Regions from separate parts of the Lactobacillus sp. ESL0680 genome, predicted to be linked through region 3. Evidence: predicted binding sites of a transcription regulator. Region 3 holds the regulator's gene; each other region holds the start of a gene.
What was found. Region 3 encodes HrcA, which represses chaperone genes, less so after heat shock. Its sites were predicted from a motif close to TTAGCACTCNNNNNNNNNGAGTGCTAA; they were not measured.
Positions count from the first base shown of each region.

Region 1: a site for HrcA is predicted at 7,567-7,593, ahead of clpP (ATP-dependent Clp endopeptidase proteolytic subunit ClpP). Genes of this name have one in related genera too.
Region 2: a site for HrcA is predicted at 9,141-9,167, ahead of groES (co-chaperone GroES). Genes of this name have one in related genera too.

Region 1 is NZ_CP113945.1:512,480-523,620, forward strand. Features, by position in the region: gene uvrB (excinuclease ABC subunit UvrB) at 1-506, shown strand, start outside; gene uvrA (excinuclease ABC subunit UvrA) at 496-3,348, shown strand; gene OZX58_RS02590 (DUF308 domain-containing protein) at 3,400-3,942, shown strand; gene rapZ (RNase adapter RapZ) at 4,046-4,924, shown strand; gene yvcK (uridine diphosphate-N-acetylglucosamine-binding protein YvcK) at 4,934-5,971, shown strand; gene whiA (DNA-binding protein WhiA) at 5,971-6,906, shown strand; gene clpP (ATP-dependent Clp endopeptidase proteolytic subunit ClpP) at 6,951-7,535, opposite strand; gene OZX58_RS02615 (SH3-like domain-containing protein) at 7,707-9,440, shown strand; gene OZX58_RS02620 (hypothetical protein) at 9,570-9,770, opposite strand; gene OZX58_RS02625 (amino acid permease) at 10,666-11,141, opposite strand, start outside.
Region 2 is NZ_CP113945.1:1,225,182-1,236,322, forward strand. Features, by position in the region: gene ruvA (Holliday junction branch migration protein RuvA) at 1-382, opposite strand, end outside; gene mutL (DNA mismatch repair endonuclease MutL) at 386-2,266, opposite strand; gene mutS (DNA mismatch repair protein MutS) at 2,269-4,839, opposite strand; gene OZX58_RS05830 (matrixin family metalloprotease) at 5,703-6,479, shown strand; gene groL (chaperonin GroEL) at 7,161-8,789, opposite strand; gene groES (co-chaperone GroES) at 8,807-9,091, opposite strand; gene OZX58_RS05845 (M13 family metallopeptidase) at 9,375-11,141, opposite strand, start outside.
Region 3 is NZ_CP113945.1:977,622-988,762, forward strand. Features, by position in the region: gene dnaJ (molecular chaperone DnaJ) at 63-1,208, opposite strand; gene dnaK (molecular chaperone DnaK) at 1,290-3,143, opposite strand; gene grpE (nucleotide exchange factor GrpE) at 3,161-3,751, opposite strand; gene hrcA (heat-inducible transcriptional repressor HrcA) at 3,764-4,813, opposite strand; gene ribF (riboflavin biosynthesis protein RibF) at 4,968-5,897, opposite strand; gene truB (tRNA pseudouridine(55) synthase TruB) at 5,917-6,810, opposite strand; gene OZX58_RS04765 (ribosome-binding factor A) at 6,857-7,219, opposite strand; gene infB (translation initiation factor IF-2) at 7,241-9,895, opposite strand; gene OZX58_RS04775 (ribosomal L7Ae/L30e/S12e/Gadd45 family protein) at 9,900-10,211, opposite strand; gene OZX58_RS04780 (YlxR family protein) at 10,214-10,510, opposite strand; gene nusA (transcription termination factor NusA) at 10,529-11,141, opposite strand, start outside.

The DNA.
Region 1 (11,141 bases), 470 kb from region 3:
GAATTGATGTGCCTGAAGTTTCTTTGGTGGCAATTCTGGATGCGGACAAGGAAGGCTTTTTGCGAGCATACCGACCGCTAGTGCAGACGATGGGTCGGGCTTCACGTAATCAAAATGGTGAGGTTATTATGTATGCGGATTCGATTACCGATTCAATGCGGGAAGCAATCGAAGCAACGCAGCGTAGACGTAAATTGCAGATTGCCTTTAATGAGGAACACGGGATAACGCCAACAACAATTGTCAAACCGATTCGGGATACAATTTCGGCAACAAAAACAGCAGACGATGAACCTGACAGTGATAGTTTTGCCGACCTTAACTTTGATGAGCTGACTGCTAAGCAGAAGAAGACCATGATTTCTGATTTGCGTGAGCAGATGCAGGATGCTGCTAAGAAGCTGGACTTCGAGGGGGCAGCTACCTTACGGGATGCAATTATGGAATTAGAAAATTCAACGAGAAAACCGATTAAGAAAAAGGGAAAAACATTAAATGGCAAATGATAAAATCGTTATTCGGGGGGCGCGTGAGCACAACCTCAAGGATATTAATTTAACAATTCCAAAAGATAAAATGGTGGTCATTACTGGCCTATCAGGTTCTGGCAAGAGTTCACTAGCCTTTGATACCCTCTATGCCGAGGGACGCAGACGTTATGTGCAGTCATTGTCTAGTTATGCCCGGCAATTTTTGGGACAAATGGATAAACCTGATGTTGATTCGATTGATGGTCTAAATCCAGCAATTTCGATTGACCAAAAGACGACGTCGCATAATCCGCGCTCAACTGTCGGAACAGTTACGGAAATTAATGATTATTTGCGTTTGTTGTGGGCGCGTGTTGGTCACCCAATCTGTCCTAATGATGGAACGTTGATTGAGCGCCAATCAGCACAGCAGATGGTTGACCGTATTTTGGCATTACCTGAGCGGACCAAAATTCAATTATTGGCGCCGGTTATCAGGGCAAAGCGTGGTGAACACAAAGAAGTGTTCAAGCGTGTCCAACGAGCTGGCTATGTGCGGGTGATTGTTGACGGTGAGATGCACGAAATTAGTGAGAACTTCAAGTTAGCTAAGAATAAGCGCCACACGATTGATATTGTGGTCGACCGGTTAATTGTCAAAGAGGGCATTCGCTCACGACTGTTTGATTCTGTTGAGGCAGCTCTCAGATTATCAGACGGCTATATGAACGTTGATGTTATTGGGGACAAGATGTTAAACTTTTCAGAATATTACGCTTGTCCTAAGTGTGGTTTTACGGTTGGCGAAATGGAACCGCGACTCTTTTCTTTTAACGCGCCGTTTGGTGCCTGTCCTGATTGTGATGGTTTAGGAATGAAGCTGTCAGTTGATGAGGATTTGGTTATTCCCGATAAGAGCAAAACCTTGGCCGAAGGTGCAGTTGCACCGTGGAAAAATTCTAAATATTACGGTGAGATGCTGGCGCAAGCCTGTGCAGTATTAAAAATTCCGTTAGACAAGCCATTTGCTAAATTAACTAAAAAGCAGCAAGAAACGATTTTACATGGTTCAACGAAAGAAATTAAATTTCACGTTACCGGTGATTTTGGCGTTAATGATACTACTGCTCCATTTGAAGGTGCAATGGAAAACGTTGAACGGCGCTATCAGCACCCAATGTCAAAATTTATGCGCGATGTGATGGGTAAGTACATGACCGAACTGACCTGCTCAACTTGTCATGGTAAACGGCTTAACGAAAAGGCACTGGCTGTTAAGGTAATGGGCAAGGACATTGCTGAGGCCTCGGAACTGGCAATCAATAAGGCCTTAGACTTCTTTAATGGGGTTAAGCTGGATGAACAAGAAACAATAATTGCCAAACCTATCTTAAAAGAAGTCCGTGATCGCTTGAATTTCTTGAATAGTGTTGGTTTAGATTATTTAACTTTATCGCGATCGGCTAATACTTTATCCGGTGGGGAAGCGCAGCGAATTAGGCTGGCTACCCAAATTGGCTCAAACTTGTCGGGTGTTATGTATGTCTTAGATGAACCGTCGATTGGCTTGCACCAGCGTGACAATGACCGCTTAATTGCCGCCTTAAAACGGATGCGCGATTTAGGCAATTCATTAATTGTGGTTGAGCACGATGATGAAACGATGCGGCAGGCAGATTATCTGATTGACATGGGGCCTGGAGCTGGTACTTATGGCGGCGAGGTAATGGCTGCTGGTACGCCAAAAGAGGTTGAGGCTAATCCCAAATCGCTGACGGGTCAATATTTAACTGGTAAAAAGTTTGTTCCGGTTCCGCTAGAGCGGCGCAAGGGCAATGGTAAAAAAATTACGATTACGGGAGCTAGTGAAAATAACCTTAAAAATATTAAGGTTGATTTTCCTTTGGGCAAGTTTATCGTGGTTAGCGGCGTATCAGGCTCTGGTAAATCTACTCTAATCAATATGATTTTGAAACGGGTACTGGCACAAAAACTAAATCGCAATCAAACGAAACCGGGCAAGTATAAGAGTATTAGCGGTTATCAAAATATTGAAAAAGTGATTGATATTGACCAAAGCCCAATTGGACGCACACCGCGCAGTAATCCGGCAACTTATACCAGTGTCTTTGATGATATTCGGACGCTTTTTGCCCAAACAAATGAAGCAAAATTGCGCGGCTATACTAAAGCGCGCTTCTCGTTTAATGTTAAAGGCGGCCGCTGTGAAGCCTGTCATGGTGACGGAATTATTAAGATTGAAATGAACTTTTTGCCGGATGTTTATGTTCCGTGTGAAGTTTGTCATGGCAGTCGTTATAATTCGGAAACTTTGGAAGTTACTTACCGCAAGAAGAATATCGCCCAAGTATTAGATATGACGATTAGCGAAGCCTGTGACTTTTTCAAGAATATCCCTAAGATTGCCCGCAAATTACAGACAATTGTTGATGTGGGCTTAGGCTATGTTAAATTAGGGCAATCAGCAACAACCTTGTCAGGTGGTGAAGCCCAAAGAATGAAGCTGGCAGCTGAATTACAGAAATTGTCGACAGGCAAGAACTTCTATATTCTTGATGAGCCGACAACGGGCCTGCATACGGATGACATTAAGCGGCTGCTTGAAGTGTTACAGCGGTTAGTTGATGAAGGCAACACTGTTCTGATTATTGAGCACAACCTTGATGTAATTAAAAATGCCGACTGGCTGATTGATCTTGGCCCTGAAGGCGGCGAAGGCGGCGGCAATATTGTTGCCACGGGTACTCCTGAACAGGTTGCTGAAGTTGCAGCTAGCTATACTGGGCAATATCTCAAGCCAGTCTTGGTTCGCGATACAGAATTGACAAAATTAGCGGTTAAAAAGAAAGCTAAATAACATTTAATTATTTGTTCAGAAGTGTACAATAAAGCACAAGGAGGACTGAAAATGGATAATTTTTCTAGTTACAGAGAACATCGCGGCTTTGATTGGGCTGCATTTCTTGCAGGCGTTTTAATGATTATAGCGGGGTTATTCCTGCTGCGTCATCCGGGTAGGGCTTTGCATGCCTTTGTTTTATTGTTTGCCATTTTGTCGATTGTCCAAGGATTTGTGTGGCTGGCTTTTTATAGTCATTTTCATTATTATATTTCCATTAGTTGGATGTCGATTGTTTCTGGGGTGCTAGATATCTTAGTCGGTATTTTATTCCTGTATTCATACGATGCTGGTGGACTGACGCTTGCTTATCTATTTGCGATTTGGTTTTTATTTGATTCCATTTCGGGAATTATTGTTTCGTGGCATATGCGCCGTCTATCGAGCTTCTATTTCTGGTTTACTATAATTTTAAATATTTTTGGCTTACTGATTGCGGTGAGTCTAATGTTTAACCCAGCTTTATCAGCGCTGACTTTAATTTGGCTGATTTCATTGTGGCTGCTTATTTTTGGAATTAACGAAATTGTGGCGGCATTTGCACGCAGATAATTAATAATGATTAAAGAAGGTCCGTTAAGGGCTTTTTTTATTACTAAAAAGGGTTATGAAACACCCGGTATGTTATAATTTAGATGATAGGAGGCTGGCAAAAATGGCTGACAAGAAAAAGCAATTGTTAATTGTCACGGGGATGAGTGGCGCTGGTAAAACAGTGACGGCACATGCCCTAGAGGATATGGGCTATTTTGTGGTCGATAATTTGCCGCCAACACTTCTGGGGAGTTTTTGGGATTTGATTGTGAGTTCCGATGATTTTACAAAAGTCGCGGTTGTGATTGATTTGCGGGTGAAAAATTTTTACCGGGACCTACTTGATGAGGTTAATTCGCTGGAAGATAACGGTACGGTGCAGACAACGATTGTCTTTTTGGATGCATCAAACGATACCTTGGTGGCTCGGTATAAAGAAACACGTAGATTGCCGCCACTTGCCAGCAGCGGCCGGTTGCTTGACGGAATTGAGGAAGAGCGCCAGATCTTGACAGGCATCCGCAATCGGGCAAACTATATTATTGATACTTCTGAATTAACGACCAAACAGTTGAAACAAAAGCTGCTTGAAGAATTTAGCGACCGGCAAAAGCAGCCGTTTTCGATTGAAGTGATGTCATTCGGCTTTAAGTATGGGATGCCGATTGATGCCGATATTGTGATGGATGTGCGGTTTTTACCGAATCCATTTTATCTGCCGGAATTGCGGCCGTTTACGGGTTTGGACAAGCGGGTGTTTGATTACGTGATGGATAAGAAAGAAACGCAGACTTTTTATGCCAAATTACTTGATCTATTAAAGATTGCCTTGCCTGGTTATATCAAAGAGGGTAAAGAAAAACTGACAATTGCGATTGGCTGCACGGGTGGACAACATCGTAGTGTGGCAATTGCCCAGCAGTTAGCTCGTGATTTAGCTAAAAATGATTATCGAGTAGATATTACACATCGTGAAATCAGCCGCTACACTAGAAAATAGGTGAATTGAATGGCGTATGGAGAAGGAAAGATTATTCGGGTAATTAAAAATAGACGTCCCAAGGTCGTCGTTATCGGCGGTGGGACTGGCTTACCCGTTATTTTAAACGCATTAAAAGACCAAAATGCGGAAATTACTGCAATTGTGACCGTTTCAGATGATGGTGGGTCATCCGGCTCAATTCGTAACTTTATTAATGTTGTGCCGCCTGGTGATATTCGCAATGTATTGGTGGCCTTAAGTGACATTCCGCAAGAGGAGAAGAATATTTTTCAATATCGGTTTGATTCGTCAGACTCATTCTTTTCCGGACACGCAATTGGCAATTTGATTATTGCGGCTTTAAACGAAATGCACGGCAATATCTTTGATGCCGTGCAGTCTTTATCCAAAATGATGCACGTTGACGGGCATGTTTTTCCTGCATCTAACGAACCGCTAACTTTAAATGCGGAGTTTATTGATGGGACAACGCAAGCTGGCGAAAAGGAAATTACCGATAAGGACAAGCAGATTAAGCGCATTTGGGTGACAGATACCAATTCAGATGATGAACCAGAAGCCGTGCTGCCGGTTTTGGCTGCTGTGATGCAGGCTGATGCGGTAGTGCTGGGCCCTGGCAGCTTGTTTACTTCGATTTTGCCTAATTTAATGATTCCAAATCTTGGTCAAGCAGTGCGCGAAACTAGCGCGGAAGTAATTTATATTTGTAATATCATGACCCAATTGGGAGAGACTGACCACTTCTCTGATAGTGAGCACGTTGAAGTGATTAATAATCATTTGGGCGGCCACTATATTGATACGACGCTAGTTAATGGTGCCAAGATTGATATGAGCAAGTTTAATCCAGCGGATTATGATGCTTATTTGGAGCCTGTTAGAAATGACTTTGCTGGACTACGGGCTCAAGGCAGTCGCGTAATTACCGACGATTTTATCGATCAGCGCAGCGGCTTAGTCTTTCATGATGGTAAAAAGGTGGCGCGCGAGATTATCAGTTTAGCGTATGAAGCGATGTCCCGCAGAAAGAGGACTAATAAGTAATGGCGAGTTATGCTAGTAATGTTAAAAAAGAACTGACGGCATTACCAATTCATCCGGAACATGCTAAGGCGGAACTGGCGGCATTCTTGCGGATGAATGGTGTGCTGAACTTTCACGATCACCAATTTAGTTTGGATATTACAACGGAAAATCCGGCGATTGCGCGACGGATTTTTTCCTTGATTAAGACTGCTTATCGAGTTGAGCCGCTGCTTATTGTGTCGCGTAAGATGAAATTGAAGAAGAACAACCAATACCTTGTTCGCCTGCAAAACCATGTGCGTGAAATTTTGACTAACTTAGAGATTTTATCATCAGAATCCGGCTTAATCACGCGCATTCCCAAGCGAATTATTACCTCTAAAGAAGGGGCAATGTCTTATTTACGTGGTGCCTTTTTGGCTAGCGGCAGTGTCAATAATCCCGAGACCAGCCGTTATCATTTGGAGATTTATTCAGCCTATGAGGATCATAATGATGATTTATTGGAACTAATGAACCATTATTTTTTCCTAAATGCCAAAACAACTAAACGGCGGCGCGGATTTATTGTTTATCTAAAAGAAGCAGAAAAAATCGGCGATTTTCTTCATATTGTTGGCGCCTTGAACGCGATGCTCGCCTTTGAAGACTTACGGATTATGCGGGACATGCGCAATTCGGTTAACCGGTTAGTCAATTGTGATACAGCCAATTTGAAAAAAACAGCGACGGCAGCTGCTAAGCAGGTTGACGATATCGAATTAATTAAGCAAAAAAAGGGCTTGGATTCTTTACCGGAAAAGTTGCGGGACTTAGCGCAACTGCGGTTGACTAATCCGGAGTTATCGCTAAAAGAGTTAGCGGAGCAAGTACCCGACGGTCCGATTTCTAAATCCGGTGTTAATCATCGACTTAAAAAATTACATGAATTAGCAGAAAAATTAAGACAATAAAAAAGAGTTCATTTTGAAATGAACTCTTTTTTAGTAGTAACTAACTACTTCTTCTTGTTGACCATGATTTCGTCAATCAAGCCGTAATCCTTAGCTTCTTGCGCGGTCATGTAGTTATCGCGTTCGGTATCCTTAAGGATCTTGTCTAATGGTTGACCAGTAGTCTCGTGAATAATGTTGTTAATCTTTTCGCGGCTCTTCAAAATTTCAGTAGCAGCGATTTGAATATCGGTTTGCTGACCTTGAGCACCACCTAAAGGTTGGTGGATCAAGACTGTTGAGTTTGGCAATGCAAAACGTTTACCCTTGGCACCACTAGTAAGCAAAATAGAAGCCATTGATGCAGCCATTCCGATAGCGATTGTGGAAACATCGGACTTGATAAAGTTCATTGTGTCCATAATTGCCAAGCCAGAAGTGATTACACCACCAGGTGAGTTGATGTAAAGCGAAATATCTTTGGTGTTGTCTTGAGCATCAAGGAAAAGTAATTGCGCAATAATAGTATTTGCCATATCGTCGTTAATTTCGCCGCTTAACATGATAATTCGGTCTTTTAATAAACGAGAATAAATGTCGTATGCACGTTCACCACGAGCAGTTTGTTCAATAACTGTAGGTACAAGCATGTTTCTGCCTCCTAAATTTAAGTTCTAATTATTAGCACTCTAATAAGTACAGTGCTAATTAAATCACTTACATGGGATGCTGTCAATGAAAGTGTATCAATTTTGTATTTTTTGTAATGCCCAACTTATATTACAATATAAGGAGTATATTAAATTTTGGAGGAAAGATTTTTGAAGCATTTTACTAAAATAGCAACAATTATGACGACATTAATGCTGGGCGTTTCAGTCGTAACCAGCTCGTCCGCGGCAGTAGTTGCGGCCGCTACTACCGATTCTGATGCACCTGCTTCAGATACTACCAATTCAGCGACTAAGCCTGACGATACGCAAAATACAAATACCGCTACAACTGATGATAATCAGACAGATAATCCTGCTAAGCCTGATAATACACAGGATACGGCCAATGCTGATAAGGACAAGAAGCCGAAGGCTAAGCCAAAGCAAAAGGTTACCGGTTATTCAATGATGACCAAGGTTGCCGGCAATAAGAATTACAAGGTTTGGAAGACAGTAACTAATGGCAAGGTTCATACTAAGGTTGCTGATGGTAAAATCTATCAATACAACCACATTCAGTCAGATCAATTAATTGAAACTAAAAAGGCTCGTTACTGGAGAATTTATGTTGACGGCCGTGAAGTTGGCTATGTTAACGAAAATTATTTTGCTAAGAATCAAATTTCAGTACCCAAGACAATTTCTTTAGTACGTAATGATAATTATGATTTCTTCTCATCTGATGCAATTTCCTATGTAACTAACGATATGGGAACAGTAATTGACAATGACAGTGTCAAAATTTCTAAGCCAGACATTTCTTGCAGCAAGGCCAAGACTTATAACGTAAAGTACAGTTATGGTTCGGCCAAGGCGACAGTTAAGATAACGGTGAGAAAGAGTACCAGTGAAGGGGTCGTTGATCCAAATGACTTTTCTGCTGTAACTGGCGAGCCTGGTACTAATGATTATCAGACTTGGAAAAAGCATTACGGTTCATCAGTTAACTATATTAGTCCAACTGAATACACGCCTGAAACTGAATCCCATACGTTAACTAGTGGTGATTTGACATTGAAGACCAAGTTTTATCAACCTGTACTCTTGAGTGTTAAAGATCCGTCAGATGATAATATTAACCGTGTCGGCCATATTCCAGAAGGGATGACGGTTTCTAATGGCTGGGCTTACACAAGTTTGTTGAGCCATACTAACTTAATGTCTGGTCATATTGTTGGTTATGATTTAAACAAGTTAAAGGATCCGTATAACGCACAGCACTTGCTTGATATGTCGCAAATAGATTTTAATAATTACGTAAAGCATATTAAGGTTAGTCAATACATCCCAATTGGTCATGGCCAAGCAATGGGTGCAAGCAAGAAGTATATTTACGTGATTAATAACGATCATACGCAAAAGAAGAGTACCGATTCAGTTGAATTGATGCAAATCCGTAAGAGCGATATGCAAATTAACAAGATTTGGACTTTTAAGACTTGGATTGGTGATGATACCCAAACACGTTATTTCCAAAATGGTGTTGTAATGTCAGATTATGATATGTACACGGTTTATCACGATACCAAGAATAATTGTTATGAATACTGGGAATTACAGCGTAAGGGCGACAATTGGTACCCAACGCTTGTAGGTAAGACCAATGGCAACTTTGTTAATAATGGTGCCCCTGTTCAGGGCTTTGCCTATGATCCTACTAATCAGAAGTTTTACTTGGGCTTTAACGATTTGATTTTTAAGATGAGCCGCAACGGTGCAATTGAAGAGGCTTATAAGTTTGATACTGGTCGCGAGATTGAAGGGATGTCAGTCAGCGATAATCAATTATACGTTAACTTGGCCCAACGCGCGGAATTGTTGGTCAGTCTGAAGATTAATTAAAAGAAAAAATAAGAGCTAACAGCTCTTATTTTTTTGTTTTTACATGTTATAATACTTGTATAAATAAAAAGTCCTGTTGGTATCAGGACTTCTTACATGAGTTTCCGCATAAAAGCGGTGACTTAACTATTAGTTAATAATAACCGTTAGTGTGTCAAGACTAGAGCGGTTATTTTTTACTTTAAAATTCTTTAAAGCAGCTCTTAGTTCATTAAGTGCGCTAATTAATTTGGTGGCATTATCAGTTAATTTAATTAAACTACTGATAATTTCTGCTAGTACCCAAATAGTTGCGGCAAATGATAAACCGAAAGCAATAACAATATCCAAGGTGGATACCTGACTAATCCTTTCTGCAAAATTCTAAGCGTTACAGTTGTTACACCATAAATACCACTTTATCAGTTTAGAAATTAGCTTTTTGTCTAATTATCTTGAAATATAGTGAATTCGAATTATATTGGGTTAGTATTATAGAATATTTTATATAGGAGATAATAATTTTATGCAAACTTAAATTATAAATATAATATAAATCAGCCTGTAAAATGGGATATGGATAAGGCGTCAGGATTTAGTATTGGATTTAATATAATTTTACCTATTTTCATTATGATGATAGCTCTTTATGTTTTCATTGATAATAGTAAGAATATTATTAACCAAGCTTTTATATTAATTGTGTTACCGATTTCACTTTTGTGGCTAGTTGCTTCGCTAACATATTTTAGCAGAACTATTTTTTATGTATTGAAGTATGAAATTAAAAGTACTTGGAGAAAATGGGTGTTTAGCTTAGTTGCAATACTTATAATAATAAGCTTTTGCGCAGCTGAATTAAGCAAATATGAAATGTTATTAATAATACCATTGATTCTAGGAACGGTAGATATTATTATTTTTTATTGGGATGATCTCAAACTATACTTTAGCAAAAAATGATATTATTGTTTTTTATAATCAATGTGACTAGAAAATTTGCTTTCAAATAGTATATTAATGTAATTTATTATTTAAAAAATTATAGCAAAGTATATGTGATTATTTCTAAATGATTAACACTTAGAATCTTTATACTTATGGTTCAAATCAAAATAAAAAACGGCAGTAATCATGGACTAAAGAAACGTGATGCTGTCGCTTTTTTATTTTATAGTATCATTTCAGCTTATAAGTAGCTTGAGTACAAAAAATCGCCCTTTTAAGGGGCGATTAAATAATTTGATTAATTCATTTTAGCTTCTTGATGATGCTTAATAGCCGGTAAGATTAAACCGAGAAGGAATAAAACAATTGGCGTTGCAACATTAAGTGCTAATGTAAATGGATCAGGTGAGTACATTCCCATGACACAGCAAGCAGCAGTGACGACAAAGCACCAGATACCAGCTGTAAAGGCTAGACCTTGATGAGTTGTCATTTGATAAGTGTTGTCGGTAACGAATTTCTTATATTGCTTACGCAATGCAATGTAAGCAGCGAAAACCCAGAAGTAACGGATTGGCATAACAATTGAGTTTAATTTAACCAGTTGAGCCATAACAGCTTGAGCGTTTGGCATAACTGCTTGAAGAAGAATTAAACCACCGGATAAGGCAACAATCAGCCAAATACCGTTGATGTACGCACCGTGCTTATTTAATTTGAGCAATTTCTTAGGGATGAAGTCTTTGGCTTCCTTGCTGCCCAAGAGCATTCTTA
Region 2 (11,141 bases), 250 kb from region 3:
TGCCCTTCAGGTCAAGCACAATCTGTGACGCGGTCTTTTTGCCAACACCAGGGAAACGGGTCAAATACTTAACTTCGCCCTGCTCAATGGCTTCAGCTAGCGAATTACTATCTTCAGCTGCCATGATTGCAAGTGCTGACTTGGGACCAATGCCACTGACACTAAGCAATTTCAAAAAAAGTTCCTTATCTTCTTCACTTTGAAAACCATATAAGGTAATGCCCGTGTCACGAACTACTTGTTCAATATAAACTTCAGCCTGTTCATCCTGCTGATAAGCAAATGGGGTGGGACTATAAATCTTATAACCCACACCATTAACATCGAGCACAATGTAATTAGGCATAATCTTGGTAATAATGCCCTTTAAATATTCATACATTAATTATTTTTCCTTTTTAAACATTTTATTCAATTCACTCTGCCGTAGATGAACTAGAACTAGATTACCGCGGGCATCATGATAAGGGTCAGGCGTTTGCCTTAATTCTGTCAACAATTCACTGGCTTCTGCATCTGCTAGCTTAATCCGCCCCGTAATTTCTTTTTCAGCTTGCCGTGCCGCAATTCGCTTAATCAAGTTGGCAGTATCAGTTTCGTCAACATTCAAAAAGCTATCCAAAATTGAACGAATTGCTTCTTCAGGATTGCTCTTAATCCATGTCGGATAAGACCGCAGAATAAATGTGTCACTGCCAAATTCTTCTAAAAACAAGCCAATCTGATTAATTTCTGCCAAATTATCCTTAATTTGAAGAAAATCCAGATTGCCAAATGAAAGTGTCAGCGGCGTCAACAAGCCTTGCTGGGTAATTTTTTGTTGGGTAATTGTTTGCTCAATTGTAACAAAGCGCAGCAGACGTCTAACAGCAACCTGATCCACCAAGTATAAGTCTTCACCATTTGCGGCAACCAAATAAGTTCTTGTTTGACCAACCAAAGTTAATTCAGGAAGATTGTTAGCTAAAACTTCATCCCCAGTTGAAACAACTGCAGCATTACCTGCACGCTTAACAAATGGCGGTAACTGCGTTTGCCGTGCGACATTGTCATGCCAAGTTTTGGTAATAATATAGCGGTCATCCTCACGTGGCGCTGTCAAATCCACATATTGCGTGTGCTTAGGCGTTGCAATCTTAGCGGCATGACTTTCATGCACCTCATTAGCAGGAATAGTCCGCTTAGTATCCACAACATTTTTATTTAAATTAAATTTAAGCTGGTCAACTAATGTCTCTTGCTTTGCTGCGGTCAAGTTAGCTAGCCCATCACCTTGGTTATTTTCTTCTAAAAGTGTAGTGCTAATCGCATTCGTAATTAAGCGGCTAAGTTCACTTTCCTTCGACAAGCGTACCTCCTGCTTAGTGGGATGCACGTTAACATCAACTAGCAGCGGGTCAACTTCAATCTTCACAATCGCAATTGGGTAATGTTTAGCAGTCAAATGCGTGCCATATCCTGCCATCACGGCAGCTGCGAGCTTGAAATTTTTAATATAACGGCCATTTAGCAAGATTGAGACAAAATTGCGCGTTGAGCGAGTTAATTCTGGTTTCGATATTAAACCAGTAACCGTAAAATCGTTGTCGCTGCTGCTAAATGGCAGCATTTTTTCGGCAATATGGCGGCCATAAACACTAGAAACTGTCTGCTGTAAATTACCATTACCAGCAGTTCGTAATAAAACACGCCCTTCATTAGTTAGCGTCAAAGCCAAGTTGGGATAGCCCAAGGCAATGCGGTTAACAATATCAACAATTTTCATGATTTCGGTACGGGGACTGCGCAGATACTTTAACCGCGCCGGCGTGTTGTAGAACAGGTCCTTAACCGTAATTTGCGTACCCTTTTTAGCAGCGGCATCTTCCTGCAGCGTTTTCGCACCGGCAGTAAATTCGGCTCGTGTCCCCGCTGCTTCATTAGTATTAGTTAAAATTTCTACATGGCTAACCGCTGCAATCGAGGCCAAGGCTTCCCCACGAAAGCCCAAGGTACCAACATTAAACAGGTCACGTTCGTTGGTAATTTTGCTTGTCGCGTGCCGGGTAAAGGCAAGGTCAACTTGATCGCTGGCAATTCCCGAACCATTGTCTTGAACAACGATTTCCTTTAGGCCGGCATCAATAAAATCAATCCGAATCCGGCTGCTGCCAGCATCGATTGCATTTTCGACCAATTCCTTAACCACACTCGCCGGTCGTTCAATTACTTCTCCGGCCGCAATCTGGTTAGCTAACGTTTCCGATAATTCATGAATTTGCGCCATGATTAATGCTCATCCTTCAAGTCTTCCTGCCAATTTGCAACCAGCTGCATTACTTCAAGCGGTGTTTTATCAGCTAGATAAAGATTAGAAATTTCATCAAGGATATCTTTTTCCTTGCCTGTAACTTCATTTGCTGGCTCATCAAGGTCATCGCCCACAGCTGCTTCATCAGTATTAAACAAATCTAATTGTGTCGCTGCCGGACCTAAGTTGCTGCCTTGAGCTTCAAGCCGCTTTAACAATTTGGTTGCTTCACGCAAGACTTTGCGCGGCAATCCCGCTAATTGCGCTACATGAATGCCGTAACTCTGATCCGCTGGTCCTGGTAGAATTTTATGTAAGAAAATCAACTTACCATTTTCTTCGGTTGCCCCAACGTGAATGTTCTTGAGGTGAGGCAGCTTTTGTTCCATTGCCGTTAATTCATGGAAGTGCGTCGCAAACAAAACCTTCGCGCCAACTTCATCATGTAAATATTGGACAATTGCGCCGGCTAGGGCCATCCCGTCATAGGTTGCCGTACCACGGCCAATTTCATCAAATAATACCAAACTGCGCTTAGTAGCTGCTTGCAATGCCGCATTGGCTTCCGTCATTTCAACCATAAAGGTACTTTGACCCGAAATCAGGTCATCTGCAGCCCCAATTCGCGTGAATATCTGGTCAAAAATCGGCAGCTCAGCACTATCTGCTGGCACAAACGAACCGACCTGCGCCATTACTGCAATCAGCGCCATTTGTCGCATGTAAGTACTCTTACCAGACATGTTCGGACCAGTAATTAAGAAAATATTGGTATCTTCGTCAAGCTTGACATCATTAGGAATGTAGGCGCCCGCCTTCATCACCTTTTCAACTACGGGATGACGTCCTGCAATAACCTTCACATCTTGATTGGCAGTATGGAACACGGGCCGACAATAATTATTTTCTTCGGCAACTTGCGCAAATGAACAAAAAACATCAAGACTGGCTAGTTGTGCAGCTAATTTTTGTAAAGCAGCAATGTACTTCTTGACTTCTTCACGCAACTTAACAAACAAATCATATTCCAAATCTGTCGACTTGGACTGTGCTTCCAAAATTAAGTTTTCGTGCTCCTTTAATTCCGGCGTGATATAACGTTCCGCATTGGTTAACGTTTGCTTACGGGTATAACGATCTATCGGCACCTTACTCTTGTTAGAGTTCGTCACTTGAATGTAGTAACCAAAGACCTTGTTATAACCAACCTTGAGGTTATCAATTCCCGTCTTTTGCCGTTCCGAAACTTCCATTTCGGCTAACCACTTTTTACCATTATTCATTGCATCGTGGTAACGATCAAGCTGGCGATCAACGCCAGGACGTATAAGCCCACCATCAGTAGTCACAATCGGCGGCTGGTCAACAATTGTCGTCGTAATTAATTCCGCAACGCCCTTTAACGGATCAATCTTAGTGGCAAAATCTTGCAAAACCTTGCTGTCTGCATCCTGCAATGCCGTCAAAATTGTCGGTACTGCCTGCAAAGAATGAGCTAGCTGCAATAATTCACGGGCGTTAACGTTGCCAAAGGCAATCCGACCCGTCAATCGTTCCAAATCATAAACGCCCTTGAGAGCATCAATGATGTTTTCGCGGGTAAAATAACCATCAAGTAAGGCTTGCACCATTTCTTGGCGTTTAGTCAGTTGGTCAACTGATAATAGCGGCCGCGCTAGCCACTGCTTAAGCAGACGTCCACCCATTGCTGTATGAGTCTTATCAAGAACCCAGAACAAGGAGCCCATCTTTTTGCCAGTTTTCGCAGAAGCTGTTAATTCCAAATTGTTCTGCACCGTGTGCGACATTTGTAAATACTGACTGACTTCATAGCTTTGTGCCACCTGCAAGTGTGCCAAACTGCGCTTCTGCGTCGTCAGTAAGTAGCCAACTAACTGTTGAACCGCTGCTTTTTCAACATGATTAGTCAAATTTTGTTCAACGAAAGACACTTCGGCATGCTTTTCAGTTAATTCAACTGGTGCCGAAACCGTAATATTGGCTTTATCGAAAAATTCACTGTCGGCATCACTTAAATGCCCATTATAAACAACCTCGCGTGTGCGCAACGACAACAATTCATTCGCTACGGCCGCAAATGTTTTTAAGTGCGTCGCAAAAATTTCACCGGTTGACAAATCACTATAGGCTAAGCCGAAGCCGCTCTTAGTTGTCACTACTGACGTTAAATAATTGGCATCTTTGGCTTCACTTGGCTTGTCATTCATCCGCGTACCTGGCGTTACCAGCTGGATAATTCCCCGCTTAACCATTCCTTTGGCATCCTTAGGATTTTCCAATTGCTCACATAAAGCGACTTTATACCCCTTCTCCACCAAAGTATCAACGTAAGAATCAACCGCAACGTGCGGCACACCTGCCATTGGAATTGGATTTTCACTCTTATTCGAGCGGTGCGTCAAGGTCAATTCCAAAATCTGGGCACCCTTAACCGCATCATCCTCAAATAATTCATAAAAGTCACCGACGCGATAAAAAAGGAAGGCATCGGGATATTGCTTTTTAATTTCGTAATATTGCTCCATCATCGGAGTTGTACTTGCTTTGGCCATTTATTCCTCTTCTTCTTTGCTATTACTGCTATATTATACGCTATCTCTTGGGGCAAAAGAAAAAAGACCACTAGTTAATGATCTTTTTCTTAAGTTTGCTTGAAACAACATTGCTTATCAAGTTGTCTACTATAACTATGTAAAAATAACTAGCTAATAAAATTTTTTCAAGCTTATTAATTAGTCAACGATACAATGCAACTACTAGTTTTTAGGCTAAAATTAAAGTGCAAAATTAATTTATATTTTATTATTATATATAAATACAAGTAAATATATTTTTTAATAATCAAAAAGTAACAAATCCACATTTATAAGCTTTTTTGAGCATTTTAATTGTCTTGTATGTATCTATCAAATATAATTAAAAATACGAGTTTAAGCAATACTTATATTGGTATCTAATTTCTTAAACTTAAAAATAAATATATGTATACAAAAAATCGTTTCTCATAGGTAGTACGAGCAACGATTTTTTTGTTTATTTGTTAAAAAGATATAAAATAAAAAGGGGAGGATAAAAGATCAATCTAATTAATTAAGCAAGATTATCACAGTATTAAAGAAAAATTCAAGTACAATTTGGACAGTTAATATTTGAATTTAAATTCAATCACTATGCTAATCAAACGTTATACCATCTTGCTAAATATTTTACTATATAAGACCAACTTATTTGCTTTTTAATAAAACCGCTTTAACTAAAAATTGGACAGACTTTAGAATTAAACACGGTACCAAACCAATAAAGGCAAATACCTGTCAACTATAGGTAAATTATTAATCAAGATTTTTATAATCACTTAAAAGTTTTATACCCAAATTAAGGAGCGTTAATTATGAAAACAATAAAGAACGTTTTATACGCACTATCAGTATTTGTATTACTATTCATTAGTGGTCCGCCTGCTTACGCAGCTACGGCTAAATTTTACGAATATTCCGGCACAGACTTAATCAAACAAGACTATTACGAAATCAAACAAAAGAAGGCATTCAAATATAACTTAAATGGAAAGCAAGCTTATAATTCTGCTGCCTTTGTTCCTGAACGTAATAACTTTGTTGGTTATAGTTGGCCTGATAAAAATAATATTACCTATACTACAGACGGAACACCGCGCCAAGCCGCATTAACAGATGACGCTGCGCAACGGATCAATAGTATGAATATTGTAAAATTAGCACCTTCTGCAAGTAATCCTGATATTACCATACATTATGTCAGTCAAGAAAAGATCAATAGCTTTAACAGTGATCCTAACCACGATCCAAATATTATGGCCTTAGGCCTAACAGTATATGGAAATGTCTGGCTGACGTCTAATAAGTATGCGCCTAAAACGTTTATTCACGTTAATGTTTACGTCAATAAAGAAGAAAACAACTCAGGCTATAGCTTATCTAACAGAGTTAAATGGCGTTTAGATTATCGTAATGAAGCAATTATTATTCATGAATTTGGACATGCTTTAGGCCTAGATCACAGTAATAATTATTCAAATTTAATGTCTCCAAGCAACTCTCAATTTAGTGAAAATGCGATGAAAAATCATACGCAAATTCTCGATCAAGATTTTTATAATCGGCTTAGAACACTTTATACAGAAAATTAACTAAAACACTATTTAACAAAATATCGATAAGACAAGCTTTGCTTATTAACACTAGTCCTTTAATAAGGTACTCTACTTTATCTTGCTCTGTTATACCCTAAGGGCAAAAATAGTTTCAACAATTATAAATTGGTAACTAACATAAAAGTAAACTCTTCTGAGTAAACAGAAATAGACATTACTATTGATGTTATATATGGTACTTTCATAATTATCACAATTAATATATAACAAAAAATATTCGAATGCAAGTAACTTTTTAAAATTATCTAATATTTATTTACTATTTTAACTTTATTATTTACGATAACATATATACGTAAATAAATACTGCTATATCAGCATTTTCTCTACTTCAAAATCTTTTTCCTCGCATTTTAATATACACGAATATTGAAATTGCTTACATTTATTAAATAACAATTCTATATATTTATTGGAATTATATTTTGTATAAAAATAGATATTACTTTTTTAACATCTAAATTAAACTCACAAAAGTCAGCATTACCAATAAAAAAGACCATCAACTTGATGGTCTTTTTTTCTTGAAATTAAATAAATTATTATTGAACAAGCCGCCTTTTAGCAGAGTGTCTGCCGACAAACTTAACTATTAATTCTCACCACACAAAAAAGCCGCTCGTTTGAGCAGCTTTTTTAATTAGTATTTATCTAAAATTACATCATTCCAGGAGCGCCGGCACCAGCACCTGCGTCAGGTGTAGCTGGCTTATCTTCAGGAATTTCTGCAACTACAGCTTCAGTAGTTAAGAGAAGTGCAGCAATTGAAGCAGCATTTTGCAAAGCTGTCCGTGTAACCTTGGTTGGGTCAATAATACCAGATTCAACCATGTTCTCCCAGTTACCATTAGCAGCATTGTAGCCGATTTCGTTGTCTTGCTTTTCAAGTTCGTTCAAGATAACTGAACCATCTTCACCAGCGTTTTCAGCAATTTGGCGAACTGGTGCACTCAAAGCACGTAAGACAATGTTGATACCAGTTTGTTCATCAACAGTATCACCTTTAAGGTCTTTAACAGCTGATTCAACATCAACTAAGGCAGTACCACCACCGGCAACGTAACCTTCATCAACAGCAGCACGAGTTGAGTTCAAGGCATCTTCAATTCGGTAACGACGTTCCTTCAATTCGGTTTCAGTAGCAGCACCAACGTGGATAACTGCAACACCACCAGTTAATTTAGCCAAACGTTCTTGCAACTTCTTCTTGTCAAAGTCAGAAGTAGTTTCATCGATTTGCTTTCTAATTGAATCTTCACGATCCTTGATTGCTTCATCAGAACCAGCACCATCAACAATTGTAGTTGAGTCTTTAGTAACTGTAATCCGGCGAGCTTGACCTAATTGGTCAAGTGAAGTGTCCTTCAATTCAAGACCCAAGTCTTCAGTAATTACAGTACCACCAGTCAATGCAGCGATATCTTGTAATTGCTCCTTGCGGCTATCACCAAAGCCAGGTGCCTTAACACCAACAACGTTGAAAGTACCACGAACCTTGTTCAAAACAAGTGTTGGCAATGCTTCACCATCAATATCGTCAGCAATGATTAACAATGACTTGCCTTGTTGTACAATTTCTTGCAATAATGGCAAAATGTCTTGAATGTTAGAAATCTTCTTGTCGGTAATCAAAATGTATGGATTATCGAGGTCAGCTTCCATCTTATCGTTGTCAGTTACCATATATTGTGACAAGTAACCACGATCGAATTGCATCCCTTCAACAACTGATAATTCAGTTTCAATACCACGAGAATCTTCAATAGTAATTACACCATCGTTGCCAACTTTTTCCATTGCATCGGCAATTAAATTACCAACTTCTTTAGAAGCACTTGAAACAGCAGCAACTTGAGCGATTTGGTCTTTTGAAGAAACTGTATGGCTGATCTTGTGTAATTCATCAGTTACAGCCTTAGTAGCCTTTTCAATTCCGCGGCGAACACCAACTGGGTTAGCACCAGCAGTTACGTTCTTCATTCCTTCACGAATAATTGCTTGGGTCAAAACAACGGCAGTAGTTGTACCGTCACCAGCGATATCGTTGGTCTTTTGAGCAGCTTCAGCAACTAACTTGGCACCCATGTTTTCGTAATGGTCCTTCAATTCAATTGCCTTGGCAATTGTAACACCATCGTTAGTGATTTCTGGGTTGCCGTATGATTGCTCTAAAACAACGTTGCGTCCCTTAGGACCAATAGTTGTCTTAACAGTATCAGCTAGCTTGTCAACACCCTTTAATAGGGAACGTCTTGCGTTTTCTGAAAATTTAATATCTTTTGCCATTTTCATTCGCTCCTTAATTACTTAACAACTGCTAAAATATCTTTTTCGTGAAGAACTAAGTATTCTTCGCCTTCATGTTTAACATTAGTGCCAGAGTACTTATCGTATAAAACGACGTCGCCCTTCTTAACAGTCATTGGAATCTTGTCGCCAGTTTGGGTATAAGTACCTTCACCTACAGCAACAACTTCACCTTCAGTTGGCTTTTCTTTAGCATTTGATGCTAAGACGATGCCGCCAACAGATTTTTCTTCTTCTTCTTTAACTTTTACGATCACGCGATCACCGATTGGTTGTAACACGATTGCCTCCTAAAATTAAATTTGATAATTTTTATTTTCTTTATATCAGTTAGCACTCTTATTAGCTAAGTGCTAACTTACAAATATGATAATAACCTCTTTTGCCAAAAAATGCAAGAAAAATTAGCACTTTTTTACTTAAAGTGCTAATTTTATTTTTTGCAAACTCTTAACCCGCATAACTTCGCATATAATTCAATATTTTTTTGATTAATTCAGCCACAACAAAACCCCTGAGATTAACTTCAGGGGTTCCTATTAACTAATATTTATGAAAGAAATACTACCAAATTAGTACGCGCTTCTTGGGCGATAGCCACATGCCATCAGTCTTCTTAACCTTAAAGACCTTGTAAAAGTCCGGTTGGCACTGCACTTGGACATTAGCCCGCAAAGCATCAGGAGAGTGAACATCGTTGGCAAGCAAGTATTGCGTCCATTCTGGACTTGCTTTTATTCGCCAAATTCGGGCGTAATTTTTAAAGAGTTCACGTAAGCTAACATGATCTTTCTTAGCTGCAGCTATGGCTACGGATAAGCCACCTTGATCGGCAATATTTTCCGATACTGTCAGCTTACCGTTAACCTTTTTACCGCCATACTTAATACCATCGAATAATTTGATTTCTGCATTAACACGCTTATTAAATGCTGCGTGATCTTTTTTAGTCCACCAATTATGCAGACTGCCATACTTATCAAACTTAGCGCCATTATTGTCAAAGGCATGAGAGATTTCATGACCAACAACTGTACCAATGCCACCCAAGTTAGTAGCCTCACTTTGCTTCTTACTATAAAATGGAGCTTGCAAGATAGCGGCAGGAATATTGATATCATTTAAGCTAGAATCATAAAAAGCATTAACTTCATCACCAGTAATGCCCCAGTCATCACGATCAACTGGTTCATCTAACTCTGAGACCATTTCTTTAGTGTCCTTGATATCCATTGCTTTTTGATTAGCATACAAACTGCCGCCTTGGCTTGCTGGGACTACTTTTATATCATCATAAAAGTCGCTAACATCGCCTGGGTACCCGACCTTGACCTTCATTGCCTTTAATTTAGCAATTGCTTTTTGTCTGGTTGACTTAGACAGCCACTTATTTTTTTGCAAACGTTGTTCGTAAATTTTTAAAATTTGCTCAACCATCTTAGTGACATCTTTTTTAGCAGCAGGGCCAAAATAAGTTTCACCATAATATTCACCTATTAGGTCATTATATTCACTATTTGTAATTGCAAAAGCCTGCTTTGCAGTTGAAGGCAATTCTTTTTGACCAGTTTCTGCCTGCGCAAATGGAGCGCTAGCGTCAATAAATTGCTGTGACAAATCCCCGGCAACGCTATTAATGAATTCAACAATCATCCAGCCCTTAATTTCAGCGAAGTTATCCTTATTAAGCAGCCCATTAACATTATTCAAAAAGTCTGGATCCGTGACAATAATCTGATCAGGTTCTTTGCCGATTGCTCCCTTTAAAAATCCAGCCATATCAAAGTTGCCAAATTTTGCTTCAAAATCTTTGACACTCATTGGATGATAATTGCTAGTTACTTCAGCACTATCTTCAGCTGACTTAGTGTTTTGAACGATCTTACTATCAAACTTAATTGCGTTTTCGGCATAAGTAGTGGCTTCATCTTCCGGCACGCCAGCTAATTTTAATAGGTTGATAGATTGTTTTTGATAAATATCAAGTAACTTTTTCGAATTGGGATCCTGATAGCTAGTGGCGTCAGATAAAATCGTTCCCGCAGAGCCAAAGTAGAGGGCATTCTTGCGGGCGTTTTTCAAATCAGGCTCAACCTCCCAGCCAATCGGCAGCGGCATCATTTCATTAAATAATTTTGCAGCGTTGGTATTAAAATCAGCAAAATCCTTAATATTTTCCAGTTCTGCCAAATCCTTCTTGATTGGCTGAGCACCGTCACGGTTGCGTTGATCCATATCTAAAGCTTGCTTATAAAAATCAACGGCTTTGGCAAAATTAGGGATATTCGGCAATGGCTTTTTGCCATTAGCAAAAGCTGCCATATCTTGGCT
Region 3 (11,141 bases):
AATTAGGGGCTCCACTAATTTTTAAAAGAAAAAGAATCCTAAAATATAGGATTCTTAACTAATTACTTCAATTTTTCTTTTAAGCGTTCAAAAAAGCCTTTCTCTTGTGGGGTAATTGAACCACCACCAGCCTTGACAAAGTCAACCAATGCTTCTTTTTGCTTGTCGTTAATTGACTCTGGAATTTGCACTTGAACGGTTGTTATTTGGTCACCATTGCCATTACCGCGCAAATATGGGACACCTTCGCCGCGCAACGTAAATTTCTTATTCGGTTGCGTACCAGCAGGAATCTTCAGCTTACTCTTACCGTGAACCGTCTTAATATCAATCTCATCTCCCAAAGTTGCTTGCGCAAACGAAATTGGTACTGTGGTATAAATTGTATTGCCACTACGTTCAAAGTCTTTGGATGGCTTAATCCGGTAACTAATGTACAAGTCACCGTAAGGTCCACCGTTTTTACCGGCTTCACCTTGACCGTCATAACGTAACTGTTGGCCATTATCAATACCAGCAGGAATATTAACTTCAATAGTATTTTTACCATCGACAGTTCCGTTACCATGACAGGTTTGACATGGGTGTTCAATAATGACACCCTTACCATGACACTTATCACAGACTGTCTGACGACGAATCATTCCGAGCATCGACTTTTGGGTCACAGTCATATAACCAGAACCATGACACTTATCACAGGTAATTGGGTGCGTGCCCTTTTCAGCACCAGTTCCTTGACAAGTAGAACAAGTTTCACTGCGAGTATAAGAAACTTGCGTCTTTTTACCCGTAATTGCATCCATAAAATCAATTGTTAATGTGTAGTCTAGGTCTTGACCACGCTTTGGAGCAGTCGGATTGGCTTGAGCCTGGCTACTACCGCCGCCACCGCCAAAGAAATCATTGAAAATATCGCCAAAATCACCAAAACCGCTAAAGTCGCCGTAACCTTGACCAGCACCGCCGCCAAAGCCGCCTTGGCCATTAACACCGGCAGAACCAAATTGGTCATACTGAGCCCGTTTTTGCTTATCATGCAAAACCTCATAGGCCTCGTTGACTTCTTTATACTTTTCTTCAGCTCCAGCTTCATGATTTAAGTCTGGGTGATACTTCTTAGCTAATTTACGGTAAGCAGAGTTAATTTCTTTATCACTGGCATTACGATCAACGCCTAGCACATTATAATAGTCTTCTTGTGCCATCTATTAAAAGCTCCTCACTTTCCAAAAGAAAAGAACTACTTTTGTGGCAGTTCTTTTCTAATTTATTCAATTATAAACCCTTTACTTGTCTGGGTCTACTTTGTGGAATTCGCCGTCAGTTGCAGAACCATCACTAGCATTGCCGTCTTGTGAACCTGGGTTCTGTGGACCAGCTTGGCCAGCTGCGTCAGCGCCACCATTAGCTTGGTACAATTTAACAGCTAAATCTTGAGCAACCTTAGTTAATTCATCCTTCTTGGACTTCATTTCATCTAAGTTATTGTCTTGTTGCGCCTTCTTCAAAGCATCAAGGGCATCTTGAACCTTCTTGGTGTCGTCTTCGGAAATCTTGTCGTTATCCTTAACTTCCTTTAAGGTCTTTTCAGTTGAGAAGATCAATTGGTCAACTTCATTACGTAAGTCAACTTCTTCCTTCTTCTTCTTGTCCTCTTCGGCATGTTCTTCGGCTTCTTTTTGCATCTTCTTGATTTCTTCATCAGAAAGACCGGATGAACTCTTGATGGTAATCTTTTGTTCCTTACCAGTACCCATATCCTTAGCAGAAACATTAACAATACCGTTCTTGTCAATATCAAATGTAACTTGAATTTGTGGGACACCACGAGGTGCAGCAGGAATATCAGTTAATTCAAAACGACCTAAAGTCTTGTCGTCTTGAGCCATTGGGCGTTCACCTTGCAAAACATGAACGTCAACGGCTGGTTGATTATCTGCGGCAGTTGAAAAGATTTGACTCTTAGAAGTTGGGATAGTTGTGTTCTTTTCAATTAACTTAGTGAAGACACCACCCATGGTTTCAATACCAAGAGATAATGGCGTAACATCAAGCAAGACAACGTCCTTAACATCACCAGAGATAACCCCACCTTGAATGGCAGCACCTAAGGCAACGGCTTCATCAGGGTTGATTGAGTGGTCAGGTTCCTTGCCAGCCCACTTCTTAACAGCTTCTTGAACAGCAGGAATTCTTGTTGAACCACCGTTTAAGATAACTTTATCAATGTCGCTAACTGTTAAATCAGCATCCTTTAAGGCATTGTCAAAAGCAACCTTAGTACGGTCAACCAAGTCACTGGTTAATTCGTCAAACTTAGCACGAGTTAAGTCAGTTTCAAGGTGCAAAGGTCCAGCTTCACCAGCAGAAATGAACGGTAAGGAAATGTGAGTTGATGATACACCAGACAAGTCTTTCTTAGCCTTTTCAGCAGCATCCTTTAACCGTTGTAAAGCCATCTTGTCTTTAGATAAGTCAACACCATTTTCATCCTTGAAGTTTTGGATGAGCCAATCCATGATCTTGTTATCAAAGTCGTCACCACCAAGGTGAGTATCACCGTTAGTTGACAATACCTGGAAGACACCGTCACCTAATTGCAATACGGAAACGTCGAAAGTACCACCACCAAGGTCGTAAACTAAGACTTTTTCATCTTCAGCATCTTTATCAAGACCGTAAGCAAGTGAAGAAGCAGTAGGTTCGTTGATAATCCGCTTAATGTCTAAACCAGCAATCTTACCAGCATCTTTAGTAGCTTGACGTTGTGCGTCGTTGAAGTATGCAGGAACAGTAACAACAGCGTCAGTAACCTTTTCGCCTAAGTAATCTTCAGAGAATTTCTTAATGTATTGCAAAATCATTGCTGAAATTTCTTGAGGAGTGTAGGACTTGTCACCAATCTTAACTTTGTAATCTGCTTCACCCATGTGACGCTTAATTGAAATGACAGTATTTGGGTTAGTGATTGCTTGCCGCTTGGCAACTTCACCAACTTGAATTTCACCATCTTTAAAAGCAACTACTGATGGTGTAGTCCGGTTACCTTCTGGGTTAGTAATAATTTTTGGTTCTTTTCCTTCAAGAACGGCAACTGCTGAGTTAGTCGTTCCGAGGTCGATTCCGATAACTTTTGACATTGATTAACATCCTTTCACTATTGTGCAACAACAACCATTGCTGGTCTTAATGTACGGTCTTTATATTGATATCCTTTTTGTAAAACTTGGACAACGTGGTCCTTTTGATCATCGCTGCTGGCTGCAACTGTTTGTACAGCTTGATGCAGTGTCGGATCAAATTTAACACCTTCAGCCTCAATTTCACTAATCCCGTGATCTTTCATGGCCTTAACTAAAGAATCAAGTGTCATTTGCACACCCTTCTTTAGTTGCTTCGATGCTTCATCATCAACTTCAGTAGCCAAAGCCCGCTCTAAATTATCCATTGCTGGCAAAACGTCCTTAGCTAAAGATTGTGATTCGTACTTAATTAATTGAGCCCGTTCTTTATTATAACGGCCTTGCATATTCTGCATTTCTGCCTGACTACGCAAATACTTATCTTCAAAATCTTTACTATCAGCTTGCGCCTTAGTTAATTCTTCTTGAAGCTTTTGCTCAGGTGTTTTTTCTTGTTTGTTAGCTTCAGTAGTCTGCTCTTTTGTTTCATTTTCTGATTCTGAATTTTCAGCAGTTACTTTTGTTTGATCTAAATCTTTTTCACTAGGAAAATCTTTTTTACTCACAGCTAACCTCCTTTATTTAAATCGGCCGTAGTATTCAAGCAACTTTTTCGCAAGCTCATTTCTAAAATATTCAAGCAAGCCGATTACTTGTGAATACGGCATATTAGTTGGGCCCAGCAAGGCAATAATGCCTTTGCCATGCGAACCAACACTATATTCTGCAGTTAACAGACTGTAATCCTTTAATAACTCGTTTGGTAATTCTGAACCTAAGCTAACTCTAACAGGAAAACGTCCTGAATTGGAAGTTGGCTTATAGGCTTCAAGATTTGCAAGCAAATCATCGTGGTCAACCAGTTCATATAATGAACGGATATCTGAAACATCATTAGTCGAAGAATTATTCAACAAATTGATCTGACCATCAACATATAATTGTTCGCTGGCAGCATCGTTAATGACATCTTCAACTAACTCAATCAGCTCACTAGCATGCTTACTGTTGGCATTTTCACCCAAGGCTTTACTAAGCATCTCCGGTGTAATTTCAGCTAAGCTCTTACCAACCAGTTCATCATTAATCATGCGAACAGCTTTTTCAATTTCATCACCATGAATATTGCGTGGCAAGTGATAAACTTGATTCTGCACGCTGCCATCACTGGTAACCAAAATTGCCATTACTTGCCGACCAACCAGTGGCACAATGCGAAAACCCGTTACAGTCACATCGCGGCTTTCTGGCCCTTCCGCAAAAGCTGTATAGTTGGTTAAATCGGATAAGATTCTAGCTGCTTCCTGAACGATTTCGTTTACTTGATGAAATGGACGGTCAAGCTGATTAATAATCTTAGTGTAAACAGATTCGGGAATCTGCAGCGGCTCAACCAGGTTATCGAGATAATAGCGATAGCCTTCAGTAGAAGGAACTCGTCCACTAGAGGAATGAGTTTTTTCAATCAGCCCTCGATCTTCCAAAACAGCCATTTCGTTCCTGATTGTTGCACTCGATACTTTAATCGGCAACTGACTCATCACCGTCTTTGAACCTACCGGATCATGAGTCTGTGTAAAATCGTTAATGATTGTTTTTAAAATAAGTTCTTGACGCTCGGTCAACATAAATATCGCCCTCACTTTTAGCACTCTCATATCTTTTGTGCTAACAATTATTATGATACTAGCATTTAGCAGAATGTCAAGCCGAGTGCTAAAAATATTTACATTTTCCAGCAATTAAAAATTTCCACCTACTTTTTAAGGTAGGTGGAAGTCTTTATTTATCAGCAAAGTAAGCCTTTATCTCTGCTTCATCATGCGCCATTTGTTTTTTTAATTCTGCAAGATTCGCAAACTTGATTTCGCCTCGCGTATACTTGTACCATTTGATAACCATCTTTTCCCCGTATGCTTCTTGATCGAAGCCAAACAGGTTAGATTCAATAAAAATACGTTTACCTTCATTAATAGTAACGTTGTAGCCAACACTGGTCATAGAATCATACCATTTGCCGCCAATGTTTGTTTTAGTCGCATAAACGCCCACTTTAGGTAAAACCTTGTTCTCAGTCCAAACCAAATTAGCAGTTGGATAGCCCAGCTTGTGACCATTACGTAAGCCGTGGCCAACAATTCCAGACATCACATACGGCGAACCTAAAAGCTGTGCCGCCAGCTTCATATCACCGCTACTAATTGCTCGTCTAATTTCCGTTGAACCAATTTTTTGACCATCATAAGTTTGCTTTGGCACATCAATAATCTTGAATCTACCCTTAGCAAATTTAGGAAAATTCTTCATATTAGCAATATCTTTGGGACCATAAGTGTAATCAAAGCCAGCAACAACAGTATCCGCTTTGAGCCGAACAATAATTTGATCGACAAATTCCTGTGCTGATAATTTACTAAAACCGGTATTAAAATGCATCACAAGTAGGTAATCTACACCTAATTGTTCCATTTTATAAGCCTTTTCATCTAGACTATCAATATAAACAACTTGCGACTTTTGATAAACTTCTTTTGGATGACGATCAAATGTCATTACGACAAGCGGCAATTGCTTCTCACGTGCAGTCGTACGGGCTAATTCAATCAAATGCTGGTGCCCGCGATGAACACCATCAAAAAAGCCTAACGCTAACACAATTTTACTTGGAATTAAATTTTCTTTAACTGGATAAGTTAAATGGATAATTTGCACAATAAGACCTTCATTTCACCTATTCATTTTGCAAGAGCATCAAGTCGGGACGGTACTTTTCTGCATCCTTTTGATAAATTGCCTTAACCTTATTATTGTATCGTAATGCAACCTGATTTGCATCAGTTTCTAAAGCAATCGCGGCGCCATTTTTCACTTTTAGCCACTGATCCGTAGTCAAATCAACTTGCGGATAATTTTTGAAAAAGGCATCAATCGGCTGAATTAGTTGCTCAGCTTTCTCCGGATCGGCAACAATCTCATCCAAGCTAACTGCCTGATTAATGTCAAATCCTGAACTTGCTGTTCGGCGCAGATTACTCATTACAGCTGGAACACCCAGCTTTTGCCCCAAATCATTAACTAATGAACGTACGTAAGTCCCCTTACTGCATTCAATTGCAAAGCTGAATTCTTCTTGGCCTTTTTCCGGATCAAAACTTGGTTGCCCCGTTAAATTATAAGCTAGAACGTCAACTTGTCTTTTAGGTCGTTCAACTTCAATTCCCGCACGTGCATATTCATACAAGTGCTTACCGTTAACACGTACTGCCGAGTAAATCGGTGGTACCTGCTCAATTCGACCAATGAATGATTGCATCCCTTGCTTAATCACATCTGCTGAAATTGGTTCAGTTACATTTTTAGTTGCTAGAGTTTTACCACTAATATCACAGCTATCAGTAGCATAGCCCAAAATGCCAGTACCCTCATACTTTTTGTTTTGCGTATGCATTAATTCAATCAGCTTAGTTGCTTGACCAATCGCAATTGGCAGTACTCCCGTAACATCGGGATCAAGTGTTCCAGCATGTCCAATTTTTTTGATGTGCAAGGCTTTACGCAAATGATACACGACATCAGCGCTCGTCATTCCTTTAGCCTTATCAATTACTAAAATTCCGTTTAACATTTTTTAAACCTGTCTTCATTAAAAAAGCGCCACAAAGGCGCCCTTTTTAATTATTACGATCTGCTTCTTGCTTTTTTAAATCAGCAATTAACTTATCGATTTTACTACCATATTTAACAGAGTTGTCGCGCTTAAAAATCAATTCAGGAACTTTGTAAACCGTCAAAATTTGCCCGAGCAAGTGACGCATCATTCCCTTAGCCTTTTCTAAGCCGGCAGCAGCTTCTTCTTCTTTCTTAGGATTATCAGAGAGAATACTGTAATAAATAGTTGCATATGATAAATCATTAGTACATTCAACCGCAGTAATTGTAACATCATTGACACGCGGATCACGAATGTTTTTCCGCAAAATTTTGGTTAATTCACGGAGGATTTCTCCTTCAACACGACCAATTCTGTGCTTCATACTTTCCTCCCAGTAAAATTACTAATTAGGCTTAACCTCTTGTTGCTCGATTGCTTCAAGCTGATCACCAATCTTAATATCATTGTAGCCTTCAATTGTCAAACCACAATCAAATCCTTGCTTAACGATCTTGGTATCATCCTTAAAGCGCTTAAGTGATGCAACCTTACCTGAGTAAATTACAACACCGTCACGAATTAAGTTAACACTAGAGTCGCGAGTAACATAACCAGAATCAACAAACGAACCGGCAATTGTACCAACCTTAGAAACTTTCCAAGTTTCACGAACAGTCAAGTTACCAACAACCTTATCTTCATAAGTTGGTTCCAGCATACCTTGCATAGCGGCCTTCACGTCATCAATTGCCTTGTAAATAATGCTGTAAAGACGAATATCAACACCATCAGCTTCAGCTTGTGACTTAGCAGTTGCAGTTGGACGAACATTGAACCCAATGATGAAACCGTTAGAAGCACCAGCCAAGGTAACGTCTGATTCGTTTACGGCACCAACACCTGAGTGAATAATGTTAACCCGAACACCTTCAACTTCAATCTTTTCAAGAGATTGTTGCAGAGCTTCTGCAGAACCTTGAACATCAGCCTTTAAGACAATGTCAACTTCCTTCATATTTTCTCTCTTCATTGTATCAAAGAGGTTATCTAAAGTAATATGTTGGACATTTTCACGTGATTGTTGCAATGCTTGTTGAGCTCTTTGTTCACCGACGCTACGAGCCGTCTTTTCATCATCAAAGACAACTAACTTGTCAGCAGATTCAGGCACATCATTCAACCCAGTAATTTCAACTGGCATTGAAGGTGTTGCCTTTTCAATTTGTCGACCACGATCGTTAGTCATTACCCGAACACGGCCAAAGCGGTTACCGACAACGATTGGATCACCTGTATGCAAGGTACCTTGTTGGATCAGTAAATCGGCAACTGGACCGCGACCACGAGAAAGACGAGCTTCAACAACCGTACCAATTGCTTGTTGCTTAGGATCAGCCTTTAATTCCATCATGTCAGCTTGCAGCAAAATCATTTGCAATAATTCATCAACATTGTCGCCAGTCTTGGCAGAAATGTTAACGAAGATTGTGTCGCCACCATAGTCTTCTGGAATCAAGTTGTATTTCATCAACTGTTCAGTAACGTGTTGTGGGTTGGCTCCTGGTGCATCCATCTTGTTAATTGCAACAATGATTGGCACCTTAGCGCTCTTAGCGTGATCGATCGCCTCAATTGTCTGCGGCATAACACCATCGTCAGCAGCAACAACCAAGACAACAATATCAGTTATTTCAGCACCACGTTCACGCATGTTTGAAAAGGCAGCGTGTCCTGGAGTATCCAAGAAGGTAATCAAATGGTCATCAACATGAACTTGGTATGCACCAATCTTCTGGGTAATACCACCAGCTTCATGAGCTGAAACATGAGTATGACGCAAACGGTCAAGTAAGGTGGTTTTACCATGGTCAACGTGTCCCATGATGGTAACAACTGGTGGACGCTTAATTTGGTTCTTTGATTCTTTAGAAGCATCCATCCGCTTGCTGTAAAGAGTATCAATATCTGAAATATCTTCGTGAACCTTTTCTTCTGCATTAATCCCGTATTCAGCAGCGACTAATTCAATCGCATCTTTATCAAGAGATTGGTTTTGGTTGGTCATTACACCAAGCATAAATAATTTCTTAACGATTTCTGCTGGTTCACGGTGCAAAATTTTACCTAAATCTTGCGCATTCATCCCAACTTCGTATACCAAAGTTTCTGGTAATGGACGTTCTTTTCTCTGAGTAGGCTGCTTTTTAGGTGTTTGCTCTACTTGACGACGCTTATTCTTACGCTTACGTCTTTCTTGACGGTCAGAATGGTTATTATTGCCGCCAAAGGTTTGGTTTTTGCCCTTACGGCCAGGTTTACCAGAATTACGTGAAGTATAACCATTACCGCGACGCTTTTCTTCTTTAACTGGTTCAGGACCGGCATTATTAGCAGCTACTGGATGTTCTTGTTTAGCAGCTGGTTCATTATTCTTCTTCATTCGCGCTGGCGAAGGCTTAATAATCTTTGGACCAATCACTTTTGTCTCAGTTGCCTTTTCCTTAGCAGCTGGTTTAACTTCAGCTGCCTTATCACTAGCTTCAGTGGTTGCCTTAGAATTTTGCAAATGCTCATGATAAGCCTTGCGTGCCTGATCGGCTTGCTCGTTTAAACTGCTTTGTTCAACACGTTGCTTTTGCTTCAATTGCTTAAGCAAGTCTTGTGCTGCTGGCTTTGCAGAGTGAGCACTTGAATTATTTGAGCGGCGATCCTGATTACGGTCTTGTGAATGACGATTACGATCATCGCGATTGTTTGAACGGCGGTTGCCTTTGCGGTGATTATTAGTCTTATTACTAGTTTCGCCATCCTGTTTTTTCTCATTTTTACGAATGGAATTAACAGAAACTTTGATTTTACTGCTCTTTTTAGCAGTCTTCTCTTGCTTTTTAGCGGGAGCGGAGCTATGGAAACTACCCTTTAATTGACTTACTTGTGAATCTTCTAGTGATGACATATGATTTGTAACATCAAAGCCGAGGTCCTTTGCTTTTTTAACCACAACTTTATTATCGATGTCTAATTCTTTTGCAATTTCGTAAATTCTTTTTTTAGCCATCCAATCACACTCCTTCATTAATCTTTTGTACTAATGCCTTGCAAAAACCCGCATCGGTTAAACCCAATACTTTACGTTCTTTACCAATTGTATGTGAAATCTCATCGCTGCTAAATTCAGTAATAACTTGAACGTCATTCTGCTCAGCTGCTCTAGTGATCTTCTCACTTGTATCGGCATGACTATCATTAGCCAAAATAACTACCTTTATTTGCTTTGCTTTCAGGCCAACTAGCACAATTTCAAGCCCAGAAACTAATTTTCCAGCTCTTTGTGCCAGACCCAGCAAATTTAATGCTTTTTGTCTATTTTGCAAATCTATTTATCACCAAACAATTCTTTTCTTGCCTTTTGATGATCTACATAGGAATAAAGCTCTTCATAAAACGAATCTGGTATTTTAGCCCCTAGACTTCGCTCTAAGACGCCTTTATCTTGTGCAAATTTAATTTTACTTGGATCTAATGATACATAGGCACCACGACCTGGCTTTTTACCGCTAGGATCAACTGCGACGTTCTTGTCCTTGTCAATCACAATCCGTACCAGCTCTTTTTTCGGCTGCATCGTATCAGTTAATAGATCTTTCCGCATTGGAATTTTTCTTTTTTTCAAAAGAACTCACCCCTAGACTTATTCTTCGTCTGGTTCTTCTTCAGACTCAGTAATATCTGCTTGCTCTTGTGCAGTATCAGCTTCTAAATTATCATCAGTAGCTTCGACTTCTTCTGCAACAGCTTCAGTTTCAAGATTTTCATCAGTTGCATTGTCAGCTTCAACTTCTGCAGCTGCCTCATTGTCTTCGTTGGCAGCCTTACTGCTTTCATCAACGAATTCAACTTCAGACTCTGGTCTAATATCAATCTTGTAACCAGTTAAGCGCGCAGCTAAACGAACGTTCTGACCTTTTTTACCAATTGCTAGTGATAATTGATAATCAGGAACAATTACAAGTGCACTCTTCTCATCTTCATTATCGCCAAATTGAACAGCAATTACCTCAGCTGGATTTAATGCGTTGGCAATAAAGTCTGACGGATCTTCTTCGTACTTAACAACGTCGATGTTTTCACCGTCAAGTTCATTAACCACGTTTTGAACCCGGGCACCGCGTTGACCAACACAAGTACCAACAGGATCAATATTAGGATCGTTTGACTTCACTGCAATCTTAGTCCGATCACCAGCTTCACGTGCAATTGAAACAATTTCAACGGTACCGTCAAAAATCTCAGGTACTTCTTGC